Regions from separate parts of the Enterobacter sp. LM3 genome, predicted to be linked through region 1. Evidence: predicted binding sites of a transcription regulator. Region 1 holds the regulator's gene; each other region holds the start of a gene.

Region 1 (5,901 bases):
CTGCCGAGATGGAAAGACAAAGAACCTCAGGTCGTGTCCAAATTAAGTAGACCACTTCAATCCCTGCAGGCAATGCCCTCTCGGCGCATCCCTGCGCCTCGCCCCGGCCTTACGGAAACGCTTCGGCGATTTTCAGCCGGACCATGGAGTCGCTATAAGTCTTATATTTCAATGAAATAGTTTAATTGCTTAAGAAGAAAAAAATTACTGGGGAACCCTCAGCCCCGTGGGAGAGGGTTACGGTGAGGGCATCTACGCGCACGATGCCCCCGACTTCACGCCTCAATCACTTCATACGAATGCGTGATTTTTACCGCTTTCTCCAGCATTAACGCCACAGAGCAGTATTTTTCAGCCGAAAGATCGACCGCGCGTGATACCGCCGCGTCCTTCAGCGCTGTGCCAGTAACAACAAAATGCAGGTTGATGTGCGTAAACAGGCGCGGTGCCTCTTCGCGACGTTCGGACGTGAGCTTGACTTCGCAGCCGGTCACGTCGTGACGGCCTTTTTGCAAAATCGACACCACGTCGATGGCACTGCATCCACCAGCGGCCATCAGCACCATCTCCATTGGACTTGGCGCTTTATCGCCGGAGTTACCATCCATCAAAATCTGGTGCCCGGAAGCGGATTCGCCCAGGAACGTTAAACCTTCAACCCATTTCACACGCGCTTGCATATATTCCTTAACTCCAACGTTGCATTTTTGGTGACAGATTACGCGCGCGTTACATTTCTCGCAATGGAAGGCGACCTGCGTCATGCTGAAGCGAGACACCAGGAGACACGCGGCGAAAGCTATGCTAAAACACTCAGGATGCTACAGTAATACATTGACGTTACACATGTATGCAGAGGACATCAAACTTTACTGGCTGCGAAACGTTACGACAGCCGACTTCCCAGGTATGGGTAAGAATTCGATTGCAACCCCAGAGTCAGGATGCGATTTATGACTCTGGAGACAGCTTATAACAGAGGATAACAGCGCATGGTGCTTGGCAAACCGCAAACAGACCCGACTCTCGAATGGTTCTTGTCTCATTGCCACATTCATAAGTACCCATCGAAGAGCACGCTGATTCACCAGGGTGAAAAAGCGGAAACGTTGTATTACATCGTCAAAGGCTCGGTGGCAGTGCTGATCAAAGATGAAGAAGGGAAAGAGATGATCCTTTCTTATCTGAACCAGGGCGATTTCATCGGCGAACTGGGCCTGTTTGAAGAAGGCCAGGAACGTAGTGCCTGGGTTCGTGCAAAAACAGCATGTGAAGTGGCTGAAATCTCCTACAAGAAATTCCGTCAGTTGATCCAGGTTAACCCGGACATCCTGATGCGTCTTTCTTCCCAGATGGCTCGCCGTCTGCAGGTTACGTCTGAGAAAGTGGGCAACCTTGCCTTCCTCGACGTGACCGGTCGTATCGCGCAGACGCTGCTGAACCTGGCGAAACAACCAGATGCCATGACCCACCCGGACGGTATGCAAATTAAAATCACCCGTCAGGAAATTGGTCAGATCGTCGGTTGCTCTCGTGAAACAGTGGGTCGTATCCTGAAAATGCTGGAAGACCAGAATCTGATCTCCGCGCACGGTAAAACCATCGTGGTTTACGGAACTCGTTAATTCCGGCCAAACGGCGTGTCATCGCAAGGTGTCACGCCGTTTTTGTCTCTATTCCCCCATGTGGCGCAGGCTGATCTACCACCCGGAAGTTAACTATGCACTGCGACAAACGCTGGTGTTGTGCCTTCCTGTGGCCGTGGGTTTGATCCTCGGACACCTTCAACAGGGTCTGCTGTTTTCTCTCGTTCCCGCCTGCTGCAACATCGCCGGTCTGGACACGCCCCATAAGCGATTTTTCAAACGTCTGATTATTGGTGGCTGCCTGTTTGCTGGCTGTAGCCTCGCCGTGCAACTCCTGCTGACCCGCGATATCCCGCTGCCGCTGATTTTAACCGTGCTGGCGATGACGCTGGGAGTAACGGCTGAAATCAGCTCACTGCATGCCCGCCTGCTACCTGCCTCGCTGATTGCGGCCATCTTTACCCTTAGCCTCGCGGGTAATATGCCGGTGTGGGAGCCGCTGCTGATCTACGCTCTCGGCACGCTATGGTACGGGTTGTTTAACTGGTTCTGGTTCTGGATGTGGCGGGAACAGCCGCTGCGCGAATCCCTGAGCCTGCTCTATATCCTGCTGGCGGATTACTGTGAAGCAAAGTACACCCTGCTCACCCAGCACACCGATCCGGAAAAATCACTGCCGCCGCTGCTGGCACGCCAGCAGAAAGTGGTGGATCTCATCAGCCAGTGTTACCAACAGCTACATATGCTCGCCGCCAATAAAAACCATGAGTACAAACGGCTGCTCCGCGTATTCCAGGTGGGGCTGGATCTGCAGGAGCATATCTCGGTAAGCCTGCATCAGCCGCAGGAGGTGCAGAAGCTGGTCGAGCGCAGCCACGCAGAAGCGGTGATCCGCTGGAACGCGCAAACCGTTGCCGCGCGCCTTCGCGTGCTGGCGGACGATATTCTGTATCACCGCTACCCGACGCGCTTCAACATGGACAAACAGCTCGGTGCGCTGGAAAAAATTGCCCGTCAGCATGCGGATAACCCGGTCGGGCAGTTTGCCGCATGGCATTTCAGCCGCATCGCGCGCGTGCTACGCACCCAGCGGCCACTCTATCCACGCGACCTGATGGCCGATAAACAAAAGCGTCTGCCGCTACTGCCTGCCCTCAGAAGCTATTTATCCCTGAAATCCGCCGCCCTGCGCAACGCCGCGCGGATCAGCGTCATGCTCAGCATCGCCAGCCTGATGGGTGTGGCGCTGCATCTGCCGAAACCGTACTGGATCTTAATGACCATACTGTTTGTCACGCAGAACGGTTATGGCGCAACGCGGGTGCGTATTCTGCACCGGGCGGGCGGTACAATGGCGGGGCTGATTATTGCAGGCGTGACGCTACACTTTCACGTCCCGGAAGGGTATACGCTGGTGGGCATGCTGGCGATAACGCTGGTGAGCTATCTGATCATCCGCAAGAACTACGGCTGGGCGATGGTGGGCTTTACCGTAACTGCGGTGTATACCCTGCAGCTGCTCACGCTGAACGGCGAACAGTTTATTATTGCCAGGCTGGTGGATACGCTGATTGGCTGTCTGATTGCTTTTGGCGGCATGGTCTGGCTGTGGCCGCAATGGCAAAGCGGGTTACTCAGGCAGAACGCCCATGATGCACTGGAAGCAGACCAGCAGGCGATCCGCTTAATACTGAGCGACGACCCGCAACCCTCCCCGCTGGCGTACCAGCGAATGAGGGTTAATCAGGCACATAATGCCCTGTTTAACTCCCTTAACCAGGCCATGCTGGAACCGGGCTTTAACTCGAATTATCTGGCAGACATGAAGCTGTGGGTAACCCACAGCCAGTTTATCGTCGAGCATATCAACGCCATGACCACGCTCGCACGCGAGCATACGATGCTGACGCCGGATCTGGCACAACGCTATTTGCAGTCGTGTGAAATTGCCCTGCAGCGCTGTCAGCAGCGTCTGGAGTATGACGCGCCGGGAGAAACGGGAGATGCAAACATTCTGGAAGCGCCGGAAACGCTGACCCACGGACCGATGAGCACCCTGGAGCAGCATTTGCAGCGCATTCTGGGGCATTTGAACACCATGCACACCATTTCGTCGGTGGCATGGCGTCAGCGTCCGCATCACGGCATATGGCTAACGCGTGTGTTAAAGCGGACGCCATATTGATTGCGTCGGGCAATGAGGTTATCCCCGGACTATCTTCCCGACCGCTGCGGCAAAGCGGTTTAACCCCTCTTCAATATCTTTCTCTGCCACCACCAGCGACGGCGCAAAGCGCATCACGTCTGGCCCGGCATTAAGCACCATCACCCCTTCGTGGGCTGCGGCATGCAGGAAATCGCGCGCACGGCCTTTGTATTGCGGCTTCAGCTCGGCACCAATCAACAACCCCATACCGCGGATCTCGCTGAACACGTCATACTGGTCGTCAATCTGTTGCAGATGCTTCACAAACAGCTCACGCTTCGCACTTACGCCATCAAGCACTTCAGGTGTGTTGATGATATCGAACGCGGCACCCGCAACGGCGCAGGCCAGCGGGTTTCCGCCGTAGGTCGAACCGTGGGAACCCACGTGGAACGCAGAGGCGATATCCTGGGTGGTGAGCACCGCACTGACCGGGAAGCCACCGCCGAGCGCTTTAGCGCTGGTCAGAATATCGGGGGTTACGCCGTAATGCATGTAGGCGAACAAATCGCCGGTACGCCCCATCCCGCTCTGTACTTCGTCAAACACCAGCAACGCCTGATGCGCATCGCACAGCTCGCGCAGCCCCTTCAGGAATTCCGGGGTTGCAGCCGTGACGCCACCTTCACCCTGAATTGGCTCCACGACCACCGCGCAGGTGTGATCGTCCATGACCGCTTTCACCGCGTGCAGATCGTTAAACGGCACGTGGATAATGTCGGCCGGTTTGGGACCAAAGCCGTCGGAGTACTTCGGCTGGCCGCCAACGGAAACGGTAAACAGTGAGCGTCCGTGGAACGCGTTATGGAAGGCAATGATTTTGGTTTTGTACGGGCTGTGACGCGTTGAGGCGTAGTAACGTGCCAGTTTGAATGCGGTTTCGTTGGCTTCAGTGCCAGAGTTCATAAACAGCACACGCTCAGCAAACGTCGCATCGATTATCTTACGCCCCAGGCGCAAAGCCGGTTCGTTGGTAAAGACGTTGCTGGTGTGCCACAGGGTTTCTCCCTGAGTTTTCAGCGCCTCCACCAGCGCAGGATGACAATGACCCAGCGCCGTCACCGCAATCCCACCGGCGAAATCTACGTACTCTTTACCCTGCTGATCCCAGACGCGACTGCCTTTTCCTTTCACCGGGATAAACTCAGCCGGAGCATAAATTGGCAGAATGACTTCATCAAATGTTGCGCGGGTGATTGCTGGTTGTTCAGTTGCCATGTCATGACCATCCATTTTATGTCACATTGATTGTGAAAATATAATCACAAAATATGCATAAAAAATCACAACAAGGCAATAGATATTCAGCGATTAAGGAAATTCGCCAGCAGCTGGTGGCCCTGTTCGCTCAGAATACTCTCCGGGTGGAACTGCACCCCTTCAAGATCCCATTCACGGTGGCGAATCCCCATGATCTCCTGCGTTTCACTCCAGGCAGTCACGTCAAAACAGGCGGGCAGGGTTGGCGGATCAATGACCAGAGAATGGTAGCGGGTGACGGTTAACGGATTATTTAACCCCGTGAACACGCCAGTACCCGTGTGGGTAACCGGTGCCGTTTTGCCGTGCATCACTGTGGCCGCGCGAACGATGGTCGCACCAAAGACCTGAGCAATGGCCTGATGACCCAGGCAGACGCCCAGGATCGGTAGCTTACCCGCATAGTGGCGGATAACGTCCAGAGAGATACCGGACTCCGACGGGGTACACGGCCCTGGCGAGATGACAATTTTCTGCGGGGCCAGCGTTTCAATCTCTGCCAGGCTGATGTCGTCATTACGGCGAACAACGACCTCTGCACCCAGTTCGCAGAAATACTGGTAAAGGTTCCAGGTGAAGGAATCGTAGTTATCAATCAGCAGGATCATGGCGGCTCCAGAACAAAAAGGCCGCTCTATTCTACTCAGTTTCCCGTGCTTCGCTCACCACTTTGCGAAAGATCGCGCTCAGGGCCGTCAAATCCCCCATTGCTCCGTTCTGATTGGCACGCTTCCAGTGGGCCGGATCGATATCGCGCCAGTCCAGCAAGTAACTGGCGTGGATAGCCAGTTGTTCAAAGAAAATGCGCTGTGCAATACCATTACCGCTCATAAAAGGATGCAGCATGTT
Region 2 (5,901 bases), on a different contig from region 1:
AGGCGCTGAGCGGAGTGTTGTTTGCCGGTTTGATCACCCCCGTACACCCTGCTGCCAGCGCCGGGCCTAACTTGCGGGTAAGCATTGCCATCGGGAAGTTCCACGGCGTAATCGCCGCCACCACGCCGACAGGTTCGCGGGTTGCCAGAATGCGGGAGCCGGGTTTGACGGGTGGAATAATTTCACCATTCGCGCGTTTGGCCTGCTCGGCAAACCACTGGATAAAGCTGGCAGCATACTCGACTTCACCTTCTGCTTCTTTCAGGGGCTTACCCTGTTCGGTGGTCATTAACCGCCCGAGCCAGCTTTTATTCTCAATAATCAGTTCATACCAGCGATAGAGGATGGTTGAACGCTCTTTCGCGGTTCTGGCGCGCCATGAAGGGAAAGCTTTAGTTGCGGCGGCAATCGCCTCTTCGGTTTCGGTTTTACCGGCTTTCGCCACTTTTGCGATCACTTCACCGGTGGCCGGGTTGAGCACATCAAAGGTCGTGTCCAGCGTTTTCCAGATGCCGTTGACCAGATAGCCGGTCTGAAAAAGGATGTTGTCCTGAAGAGCCAGGGTAGTCATGTGTCCTCCCTTTCTGAATGTAAGAGCCTGCAGAACTAAGTATAGCTACAAAAAAACCGACGCTTTTGGCGTCGGTTTTTTCTTTAATCAGCTATCGGTCAGCGCATTTTCGTAACGGTGCAGCATAAACACCAGCCGCCCTACCGGCTCCGTCACCTGAGGTGGCGCTTCCCAGACCTTCAGTTTCTCCTGGTAGATATCCAGCTCTTCAAGCAGTTGCTTAAAGTAGCGACGGCGTTTGTCATCACTGGATGCGGAGAGCACGTGGTCGGCAGTGCGGCGCAGCTGACGGTGAAAGGCAGACAGATCGTCGTTGATCGGCACGGGGGCATTACGCAAGCGCTGATGTGCGATGATCATCGTTAACGCCAGGCGGAACTTGCCAATATCGTCCGGGAATTTATTCAACAATAAGAACAGTTGCTGATAAAGCGCGGGCAGGTGGTTCTCTTTTCGGCGCGCAGTGTTTGTCGTCAGAGACGATACGGCAGCCGACACGAACTGATTCAACAGCACACGGCCGGTTCGCGCCTGAGAGTTATCCCGCACCAGCAGGATCACCATCATTGCCAGAAAACACCCCACCAGCTGTCCTAGTGCACTGTCAAGGAACTGGCTGAAATGGAACGTCATCGGGTTATCCAGCACAATGATGTTGATGGTGCTTGCCAGCGCCCCCAGCGAGCCAATACGGCGTTTCTGAACCTCGATACCAATGAAGAACGCCAGCACCGCAAGGCTAATACAGAGCAACAACATGCTTTGCTGAGTCGACGGGATAATCACCAGGAAATAGAACGCACCTATCGGCAGCGCAGCGATTGTGCCGTACAGAAAGTCGATAGCAACCATACGCGGGTTGGGCAGACGCATTGCCAGCGACGTGACAACGGCAATCATCACCATAGCCCCACTACCGGACGTCCAGCCCGTCCACAGCCAGAACAACGTGCCGAGCATACAGGCAAGCGTGGTGCGCCAGAAATTGACCATTGCGTGGTGACGCTCGGCCGACTCTGCTTTGATCACCACTTCTCCCTGTAACACTTCCTCTTCAGCGGCACTGATTTTGGCATTGCCGATCACGCCACGTTTAAGCAACAGATAGCGCGTCGCCGCGCCGACCCAGGTGTAAATCGTCACCGGGGTGTCGCGCTCCCCGGTCCAGGCGATCACCCGTCGCATACGCTTGAGCTGTTTATGCACGTCCTGCACCGTCTCTACCGGCTCGGCAAACAGCTCACGGAAAGTATCGGTTATCGCTTCAGGGCGGGTGTTTTGAATCAGATACGTTTCACACGCCTGTGTAATCAGCGTTAAGGCGACGGTATTGATCGCTTTAAGGCGGCGGTTAGCACGCGCCCAGCGAGAGGACTCCATGTTCAGGTTACTGCGCATCCCATCCAGGGCCGTTGTGCGGCGCACCAGCCCACCCCAGGCTTTATCGACCTCAATTTTGTCACCATGCGCAATGCACAGCTGCATCAGTTGGTACTGGGAAACAATTAACGCATCCAGCTCGCGATCCACTTCCTGCTTGATGGAGCGCGGTGAGAAAAGCAGGTCAGCCACGATGGCGCAGACGATGCCAATGACAATTTCGCTACAACGCTCCACGGCAAACTGTGGCGCGAGCAGCGGGTTGGCCTGGATGGTAATGATGATAATCAGTGCGGTATAGCCGGAGAGCCCCCAGGCATAGGAGTTTTCCACTTTTACCAGGGAGGAGATCCAGGTGCAGAAGCCCGCCCAGATACAGCACACCATCAGCATCAACAGCGGCGTGCGGATCATCAGAATAATAATGGCGAGTGCCGCAATACAACCGATAAACGTCCCGACGATACGCAACATCCCACGGTAGCGAATCGCGCCGGAGTAGGGTTCTCCCCCCGCCGCAAATGCAGGGCCTGCCGCGACAATCGCTGCCGTCAGCACCGCCCAGCGTGGCGTTTCCAGCTGGAAGTGAAAGCCGACAAACAGCGCCAGCACGATGGCACACGCCAGCTTCACGGCGAAGCGGATGTGCTGGCTGGCGATGGAAAAGATACCCATAACGATTAACCAAACTCACGCAGGCGATGCGCTATTTTACGGAAGATGGAATCCTGGCTGGCATCGCGATCCTTTGCACCAGTAATGACCACAGTTGCCGTAGTACCCGCAGGCCACAGGTTGCCCTGCTGTTCATCCAGATGGATACGCACCGGCACACGCTGTGCCAGACGTACCCATTCCAGATTGGAATCTACCGTCGCCATCCCTTTCTTGTCGTTGGTACTGCTGGCGTTCGTGACACCGGCAGCAACGCTATCCACAGTACCTTTAAATACGCGGTTGCTGCCGAGCGGCGTGATCTCCGCGCGATAGCCCGGACGCACCCCTTCAAGCTTGGTTTCTTCCATATAGGCAAGCACGTAGAAGGAGTTCTGTTTCACCAGCGCCACGGCAGTCGAGCCGCGGGTAATAAATTCACCGGTATAGACGTTGAGGTTGGTTATCCAGCCATCCGAAGGTGCGCGAATAACCGTACGCTCCAGATCCAGCCTTGCCAGATCGCGCATCGCTTCGGCTTTCGCTAACTGATGCAGTACGGTTTGCAGCACGTTGTTGGACTGATCAATCTCTTCGCGGGACATCGCCTGGACACCCAGCTGGTTGCGACGACCGGCCTCACGACGTTTTTCAGCGGCCAGCGCCTGGTAATAGGCCACGTCTGCTTCTGATTCTTCCAGCGCTTTCTGATAACGAGGCTGGTCGATAGTGAACAGCACCTGGTCTTTTTTCACCAGCTGGTTGTCGTGTACGTTCACCGCGGTGATAAGCCCGGCCACATCAGGGGCAATCGCCACCACATCGGCGCTGAAACGCGCATCGCGCGTCCACGGTGATTCGGTGTAATAAACCCAGGCGCGAAAGATAGCGATGAACGCGAGGGTAACCAATGCCATTGTGATGGCGGTACGGGAGATTTTTCTTGTTAGCGTTTTCACATCAACCTCAGACAAACAGGCGCGATATCAGGTAAAACAGGCAGCAATACAGCGCGGTATTGAACAATGCAGGATGCCAGACGAAATCGTAGATCCCGGTAGGGACCAGCACCCTGCGCACCAGCCAGAAAATCGCCAGTGATAAAAGAAGCTCAAAGAATATCGGTGGGAACGACAAACCGAACACCACGATAACGGGAAACAGACTCATGTTGACCTTGATAAGAGAGAGTGCAGGCGACAGATTTTTTTAGCGCACGCCACCGCAGAAGAGCAAGAAACGCCGGGCGAGAGTGGCGCAGTCGTTATGTAATTAATAATATATTAACGTAACTGTTATGCTGTTATCTATAATATGTGATCTAAATCACTTTTAAGCCAGAGTGAATAATGGAACGTTTAAAACGCATGTCGGTCTTTGCCAAAGTGGTTGAACTTGGCTCTTTTACCGCCGCAGCACGGCAACTTCAGATGAGCGTCTCTTCCATCAGCCAGACGGTGTCAAAACTGGAAGATGAGCTTCAGGTCAAGCTGCTCAACCGCAGTACCCGCAGCATTGGACTGACGGAGGCGGGTAAAATTTACTATCAGGGCTGTCGCCGCATGCTGCATGAAGTGCAGGATGTTCACGAGCAGCTCTACGCCTTTAACAACACGCCTATCGGCACCCTGCGCATTGGTTGTTCTTCAACTATGGCACAAAATGTTCTCGCTGCCATGACCGCAGAAATGCTTAAAGAGTATCCGGGGTTAACCGTCAATCTGGTGACGGGCATTCCGGCCCCGGATCTGATTGCCGATGGTCTGGATGTGGTGATCCGCGTAGGCGCATTGCAGGACTCCAGCCTCTTCTCTCGTCGGCTGGGCAGTATGCCAATGGTGGTTTGCGCCTCGAAAAGCTATCTGGCGCAGTACGGCATACCAGAAAAACCCGCCGACCTCAGTAACCACTCCTGGCTGGGATACAGCGTGCGTCCGGATAATGAATTTGAGCTGATTGCTCCGGAAGGACTTTCTACCAGACTGCTCCCTGAAGGCCGGTTCGTGACCAACGATCCAATGACCCTCTCCCGCTGGCTGGTTGCCGGTGCCGGGATCGCCTACGTACCGTTGATGTGGGTGATCAACGAGATCAACAGCGGTGAGCTGGAGATCCTGTTCCCGCGCTATCAGTCCGATCCGCGCCCGGTCTACGCTCTGTATACAGAGAAAGACAAGCTGCCGCTCAAAGTACAGGTCTGCATCAACTATCTGACTGAGTATTTTGTGAAAGTGGCGGAACTGTTCCAGGAAATGCGGGGGAGAAGGAAGGAGTAATTCAACAGCGCCTGAACGAATATCTGGCATGAATATTCTCTGAATGACTATAGCAGTCATTCAGGAATTCCCCTTCCCGACTATCAGGAATAGTTAATTGACACTTTTGCCACCCGTCATTTATCTTGTAGTCGTCTGAAATTCAGACTGTTATATTTTTGTTATACATATAAACAATAAAAATATATTTCTCAGGATCACTTTAAACAAGGAATAACAATGAATCTATTTGAAATGACACCGCCTTCACGGAGGCGCTACGGACTCGCCGCGTTCATTGGCCTGATTGCAGGGATTGTCTCCGCATTTGTAAAATGGGGGGCTGAAGTCCCGCTTCCACCACGTAGTCCCATCGATTTATTCACCGGTGCATGCGGGCCAGAACAACTAATAAGAGCAGCAGGTCAGATCGATTGCTCACGCAATTTTTTAAACCCACCATATGTATTTCTGCGCGACTGGCTGGGGATTATTGATCCTAACGCGGCCGTTTATACATTTGCCGGACATATATTTAACTGGGTTGGCGTGACGCATATTATTTTCTCAATCGTCTTTGCCGTAGGTTATTGCATAGTTGCAGAAGTCTTCCCGAAAATAAAACTCTGGCAAGGCCTGCTGGCCGGTGCATTAGCTCAGCTGTTTGTCCACATGATCTCATTCCCGCTGATGGGGCTTACCCCACCGCTCTTTGATCTTCCGTGGTACGAACACGTTTCAGAAATCGTAGGTCATCTGGTCTGGTTCTGGTCAATTGAAATTATTCGTCGTGATCTGCGCAACCGCATCACTCACGAGCCGGATCCTGAAATCCCGTTAGAGCATTTACGTTAAAAAAAAGGCGCTACTTTTTGAGTAGCGCCTTTTTTTCATACTGCTTCCGATCAGGCGGTACCGCCCACCGTCAGATTATCCACTTTCAGCGTTGGCTGACCGACGCCCACTGGCAGGCTCTGGCCCTCTTTACCGCAGACGCCCACACCGTTATCCAGCTTCAGGTCGTTACCGACCATAGAGATT
Region 3 (5,901 bases), on a different contig from region 1:
CGCCTTCAGCAACAGGCTGGATCTGCGACAGCAGCGCACGGTACTGATCCAGATCGCTGCTTTCCAGCTGCTGCTGAACTTTGGCGGCGAATTTTTCCAGGCGGCGTTTGCCCAGCAGATCTGCGTTTGGCAGGTCAGCTTCTGGAATGGTCAGCTTCATAGTACGTTCGATGTTACGCAGCAGACGACGCTCGCGGTTCTCAACGAACAGCAGCGCACGGCCAGCACGACCTGCACGACCTGTACGGCCGATACGGTGAACGTAAGACTCGGAATCCATTGGGATGTCGTAGTTCACAACCAGGCTGATACGTTCAACGTCCAGCCCACGTGCTGCCACGTCGGTTGCAATCAGGATATCCAGACGACCGTCTTTCAGACGCTCCAGAGTCTGCTCACGCAGGGCCTGGTTCATGTCGCCGTTCAGCGCTGCGCTGTTGTAGCCGCTACGCTCCAGAGCTTCAGCCACTTCCAGGGTCGCGTTTTTGGTACGAACGAAGATAATCGCCGCATCAAAATCTTCCGCTTCCAGGAAACGTACCAGCGCTTCGTTTTTGCGCATGCCGTACACAGACCAGTAGCTCTGGCTGATGTCCGGGCGAGTGGTAACGCTGGACTGAATACGCACTTCCTGCGGCTCTTTCATGAAGCGGCGGGTAATGCGACGAATTGCTTCTGGCATGGTTGCAGAGAACAGTGCGGTCTGATGACCTTCCGGGATCTGCGCCATGATGGTTTCTACGTCTTCGATGAAGCCCATACGCAGCATTTCATCTGCTTCATCCAGTACCAGGCCGCTCAGTTTAGAGAGATCCAGAGTACCGCGCTTCAGGTGATCCAGCAGACGGCCCGGCGTACCGACAACAATCTGTGGACCCTGGCGCAGGGCACGTAACTGCACGTCATAACGCTGGCCGCCGTACAGGGCTACCACGTTTACGCCGCGCATATGTTTAGAGAATTCCGTCATTGCTTCTGCAACCTGAACAGCCAGTTCACGGGTTGGAGCCAGGACGAGGATCTGCGGAGCACGCAGATCGGGATCGATGTTGTTCAGCAGCGGCAGCGAGAACGCCGCAGTTTTACCGCTACCAGTCTGGGCCATGCCCAGCACGTCACGACCAGAGAGCAGATGTGGGATACATTCTGCCTGGATCGGAGATGGTTTTTCGTAACCCAGATCGTTAAGGGCTTCAAGGATAGGAGCCTTCAGGCCCAGATCTGCAAAAGTGGTTTCGAATTCAGCCATGTAGTACGAGTGCCTCAATGTCAATGGCGGCCAGTCTACTTAGCTCATCGTGAAAATGATCTGCAATTTTCATTGAAAAGTGTGAACCGGCTCAAATTAGATGTATTGACGAACAACAACGCCCTCACCAGTTAAGGTGATGGCAATCAAAAGATTACGGGCTGATGTTTATGTCGTCAGCTATTGCTGGTCCGATTCTGCCAGGTCGTCGTGCTCCTGGCCCAAGAGCGATAATTCCAACAATGCATAACGGTGCTCAACGAAGTTGTGTACGTTGTTAGCAACCGCTAATTTGAACAGTGCCGTAGCGCTGTCCTTATCCCCCAGACTTAGGTAGTACTTACCTAAATAGAAGTTGGTTTCACTGAGATGCTCAGCGAGCGAGGTGTTATCCGTTGCGTCCGCCTTGAGGCGTTCCATCAGCGTTGCTTCGCTAATGTTGCCCAGGTAGAACTCGACAATGTTCCATCCCCATTGTTCCTTGTCCGATTTATCGAAGCGCTGTTTCAGTGCTTCTTTGGCCTGCTTCTCATCAAGCTTTCGCTCAACGATGTAAAGCCACAGGCTACGGAAAGGATCATTAGGATCGTCATGATAAAACGCCAGCAGATCATCTTGCGCTAACTTATCACGACCGCCGTAATACAATGCGATACCGCGATTCAAGTGCGCGTAGTTGTAAGTTGGATCAAGCTCAAGTACAGAATCAAACGCTTCATAGGCAGCATCAAAATTGCCTGCCTGCGTTAAATAAATGCCTAAGTAGTTGAATACTTCAGGCATATCAGGTCGGATAGCCAGCGCTTGTGAGAAATCATTCCGCGCTAATGCCCTCAGACCGAGACTATCATACAACACTCCGCGCTCATATAAAAGCTGTGCGCGTTCGTCATCGGTTAAAGCCCGACTGGCAAGAATTTGTTCCATGCGTGCCAGAATCACTTCCTGCTGCAAAGTCGGTTGCAATGGCACTGCGAGGACTTCGCTCTTACGCCAGGCAGAGTTGCTGCATCCTGCCAGCGTTAAAGCTGTCGCAACGAAACACCAGCGCAAAAAAGGCTTCATTTCCCACTCCCGAAGACAACAATTGGATGAACGTCCTGTCCCCCGGCGGCTTAACAAGGCGTCCTGCCTGATAATAGGCCCTCCGCAATGCGGAGGGCAAATGGCAACCTTACTCGCCTTGCTGTTCTGCGGCCTGTGCTTCTGGCGCAGCAGCTGGCTGAGACTGCTCGGTTGCTTCTTTAATGCTCAGACGGATACGGCCCTGACGGTCAACTTCCAGAACCTTAACCGGTACTTCCTGACCCATCTGCAGGTAATCGGTCACTTTCTCAACGCGCTTGTCAGCGATCTGAGAGATGTGTACCAGACCTTCTTTACCGCCACCGATGGCAACGAATGCGCCAAAGTCAACGATACGGGTCACTTTACCATTGTAGATGCGGCCCACTTCGATTTCTGCAGTAATTTCTTCGATGCGACGAATAGCAAATTTCGCTTTCTCGCCGTCGGTTGCTGCGATCTTCACAGTACCGTCATCTTCGATTTCGATGGTGGTGCCCGTTTCTTCGGTCAGAGCACGGATAACGGAACCGCCCTTACCGATAACATCTTTGATCTTGTCTGGATTGATCTTGATGGTGTGGATACGTGGAGCGAATTCAGAGATATCACCGCGTGGTGCGTTGATTGCCTGTTCCATCACACCCAGGATGTGCAGACGCGCACCTTTAGCCTGGTTCAGAGCAACCTGCATGATCTCTTTGGTGATACCTTCAATTTTGATATCCATCTGCAGCGCAGAGATACCGTCGCGGGAACCCGCTACTTTGAAGTCCATATCGCCCAGGTGGTCTTCGTCGCCCAGAATGTCAGACAGAACAACAAAGTTGTCGCCTTCTTTCACCAGACCCATTGCGATACCCGCAACAGCGGCTTTGATTGGCACGCCTGCATCCATCAGCGCCAGAGATGCGCCACACACGGAAGCCATTGAAGAAGAACCGTTGGATTCGGTGATTTCAGAAACCACACGAACGGTGTACGGGAATTTATCAGCTTCTGGCATCACAGCCAGCACGCCGCGCTTCGCCAGACGACCGTGACCAATTTCACGACGCTTCGGTGAACCCACCATACCGGTTTCACCTACGGAGTACGGAGGGAAGTTATAGTGGAACAGGAAGCTATCAGTGCGCTCGCCCATCAGTTCATCGATGATCTGTGCGTCACGTGCGGTACCCAGCGTTGCGGTAACCAGCGCCTGAGTTTCGCCACGGGTGAACAGTGCAGAACCGTGAGTACGTGGCAGCACGCCAGTACGAACGTCCAGACCACGGATCATGTCTTTTTCGCGGCCATCGATACGCGGCTCGCCTGCCAGTACGCGGCTACGAACAACGTTTTTCTCGATAGCGTGCAGGATTTCACCGAGTTCGTTAGCGTCCAGCGCTTCGTCTTCAGCAACCAGCGTCGCGATGGTTTCAGACTTGATCACGTCAACCTGAGCATAACGCTCCTGTTTGTCGGTGATGCGGTAAGCATCGCTCAGACGAGATTCTGCCAGTGCCGCAACGCGTGCATTCAGCACGTCGTTAACCGCTTCTGGCTGCCAGTCCCAACGTGGTTTACCGGCTTCTTTCACCAGTTCGTTGATGTTCTGGATAACAACCTGCTGCTGGTCGTGGCCAAATACCACAGCACCCAGCATCTGGTCTTCGCTCAGCAGTTCAGCTTCGGATTCAACCATCAGAACCGCCGCTTCAGTACCTGCAACCACCAGGTCCAGCTTACTTTCTTTCAGCTCTTCCTGCGTTGGGTTCAGTACGTACTGGTCGTTGATGTAACCGACGCGCGCAGCACCGATTGGGCCGTTGAATGGAATACCAGACAGAGACAGGGCAGCGGACGCACCGATCATCGCCACGATGTCCGGGTTAACCTGTGGGTTAACGGAAACAACGGTCGCGATAACCTGCACTTCGTTAACGAAGCCTTCCGGGAACAGTGGACGCACCGGGCGGTCAATCAGACGCGCAATCAGGGTTTCGCCTTCGCTTGGACGGCCTTCACGACGGAAGAAGCCACCCGGGATTTTACCGGCAGCGTAAGTACGCTCCTGGTAGTTCACGGTCAGAGGGAAGAAGTCCTGACCTGGTTTTGCTTTTTTCTGGCCAACTACGGTCACGAATACCGCAGTGTCATCCATGCTTACCATAACAGCAGCAGTAGCCTGACGTGCCATCATGCCGGTTTCCAGCGTGACGGTATGCTGACCATACTGGAATTTACGAACGATCGGATTCAGCAAAATTCTGTCCTTTCTCAAATGTTTGACAGCACACCACCGGTGTGCTGACGATTTAACCCGATCTTCTTCGCATCCTCGCGACTAATGACAACCGACACCCTCATGGGTGAAGCCTCTCATTAGCCGCGCGAACCTCTGCAATGAAGATCATTTATAGCAACAATACAATAGTTTCCAGTGAATTGCTGCCGTCTGGTTGAAAAAAGGGGCCATCAGGCCCCCTTTTCTGAAACTCGCAAGACTTAGCGACGCAGACCCAGACGCTCGATCAGCGCGGTGTAACGTGCAACATCTTTACGTTTCAGGTAGTCGAGCAGTTTACGACGCTGAGAAACCATGCGCAGCAGACCACGACGGCTGTGGTGATCTTTTTTGTGCTCTGCAAAGTGACCCTGCAGGTGGTTAATCTGTGCAGTCAGCAGTGCAACCTGAACTTCGGTAGAACCGCTGTCGTTAGTACCACGACCAAACTCAGAAACGATTTTAGCTTTAGCTTCAACGCTTAGAGACATTTTCAAACTCCAGAATATAAAGAATGTAAGGATGCCGATCTCTAATTCAGCAATCCCAGTATACGACCCGCAGGTTGTTAAACAATTTGCAGATCGTTAAGCGGCGATATTCTACTCGTCTCCCCTGCTTATCGCAAGGTGAGCCGTTATCGCCTTTAGCCTTCGACCGGATATTCCACCACCAGACGACGCGGCGCAACGCGCCCTTCGCCATCCATTTCACCCATGCCGATAAACTTACCGTCATCACCTTCAGTCACGCGTACCAGACCGTCCTGCGGCGCATCCGTTGTGCGAACCGGGTTTCCGTTTTTAAAGTAAACGGACGATGTTAAAGGAAGATTAACGATCGGGAAGTCTGCTGCCGGACTGTCCATCGGCATCAGCAGCGGGTCAAGCAAATCAGCCGGGGAGATCCCCTGCTCTTCAGCCTGTTCAGCCAGCGCGCGAAGGTGTTCAAGGGTCACCATTCGCTCAACCGGGTATTTACTGACGGCCAGACGACGCAGGTAAATAACATGCGCACCGCAGCCCAGCTTCTCGCCCAGGTCATCGATGATGGTACGAATATAGGTGCCTTTCGAACAGTGGACTTCCAGCTCCAGTTCATCACCTTCGTGGCGAATAAAGAGCAGTTCATACACGGTAATCGGGCGGGCTTCACGCGGAACCTCAATGCCCTGGCGCGCATATTCGTAGAGTTTTTTACCCTGATACTTCAGTGCCGAATACATTGACGGCACCTGCAGCGTGTCGCCACGGAAACTCTCCAGCGCGGCATCCAGCTGCTCAGCGCTAAAAGTGACCGGGCGCTCTTCAACTACCTG

What was found. The regulator CRP, encoded in region 1, controls carbon source genes, mostly activating them, when cyclic AMP is high. The targets are predictions, from matches to a motif close to ATGTGANNNNNNTCACAT.
Region 2: the regulator CRP is predicted to act here: its motif matches at 3,920-3,937, upstream of aaeR (HTH-type transcriptional activator AaeR).
Region 3: the regulator CRP is predicted to act here: its motif matches at 1,329-1,346, upstream of yrbN (protein YrbN).

Annotation. Positions count from the first base shown of each region.
Region 1 covers NZ_JBJURN010000022.1:54,168-60,068, reverse strand. The annotation lists gene ACJ9N4_RS18830 (OsmC family protein) at 276-680, opposite strand; gene crp (cAMP-activated global transcriptional regulator CRP) at 993-1,625, shown strand; gene ACJ9N4_RS18820 (YccS/YhfK family putative transporter) at 1,684-3,771, shown strand; gene ACJ9N4_RS18815 (aspartate aminotransferase family protein) at 3,790-5,010, opposite strand; gene pabA (aminodeoxychorismate synthase component 2) at 5,097-5,660, opposite strand; gene ACJ9N4_RS18805 (putative adenosine monophosphate-protein transferase Fic) at 5,692-5,901, opposite strand, start outside.
Region 2 covers NZ_JBJURN010000021.1:35,040-40,940, reverse strand. The annotation lists gene ACJ9N4_RS18470 (NAD-dependent succinate-semialdehyde dehydrogenase) at 1-571, opposite strand, end outside; gene aaeB (p-hydroxybenzoic acid efflux pump subunit AaeB) at 659-2,626, opposite strand; gene aaeA (p-hydroxybenzoic acid efflux pump subunit AaeA) at 2,632-3,564, opposite strand; gene aaeX (p-hydroxybenzoic acid efflux pump operon protein AaeX) at 3,572-3,775, opposite strand; gene aaeR (HTH-type transcriptional activator AaeR) at 3,955-4,881, shown strand; gene ACJ9N4_RS18445 (YagU family protein) at 5,101-5,715, shown strand; gene tldD (metalloprotease TldD) at 5,766-5,901, opposite strand, start outside.
Region 3 covers NZ_JBJURN010000016.1:87,563-93,463, forward strand. The annotation lists gene ACJ9N4_RS16475 (DEAD/DEAH family ATP-dependent RNA helicase) at 1-1,249, opposite strand, end outside; gene yrbN (protein YrbN) at 1,242-1,322, opposite strand; gene nlpI (lipoprotein NlpI) at 1,430-2,314, opposite strand; gene pnp (polyribonucleotide nucleotidyltransferase) at 2,424-4,562, opposite strand; gene rpsO (30S ribosomal protein S15) at 4,805-5,074, opposite strand; gene truB (tRNA pseudouridine(55) synthase TruB) at 5,230-5,901, opposite strand, start outside.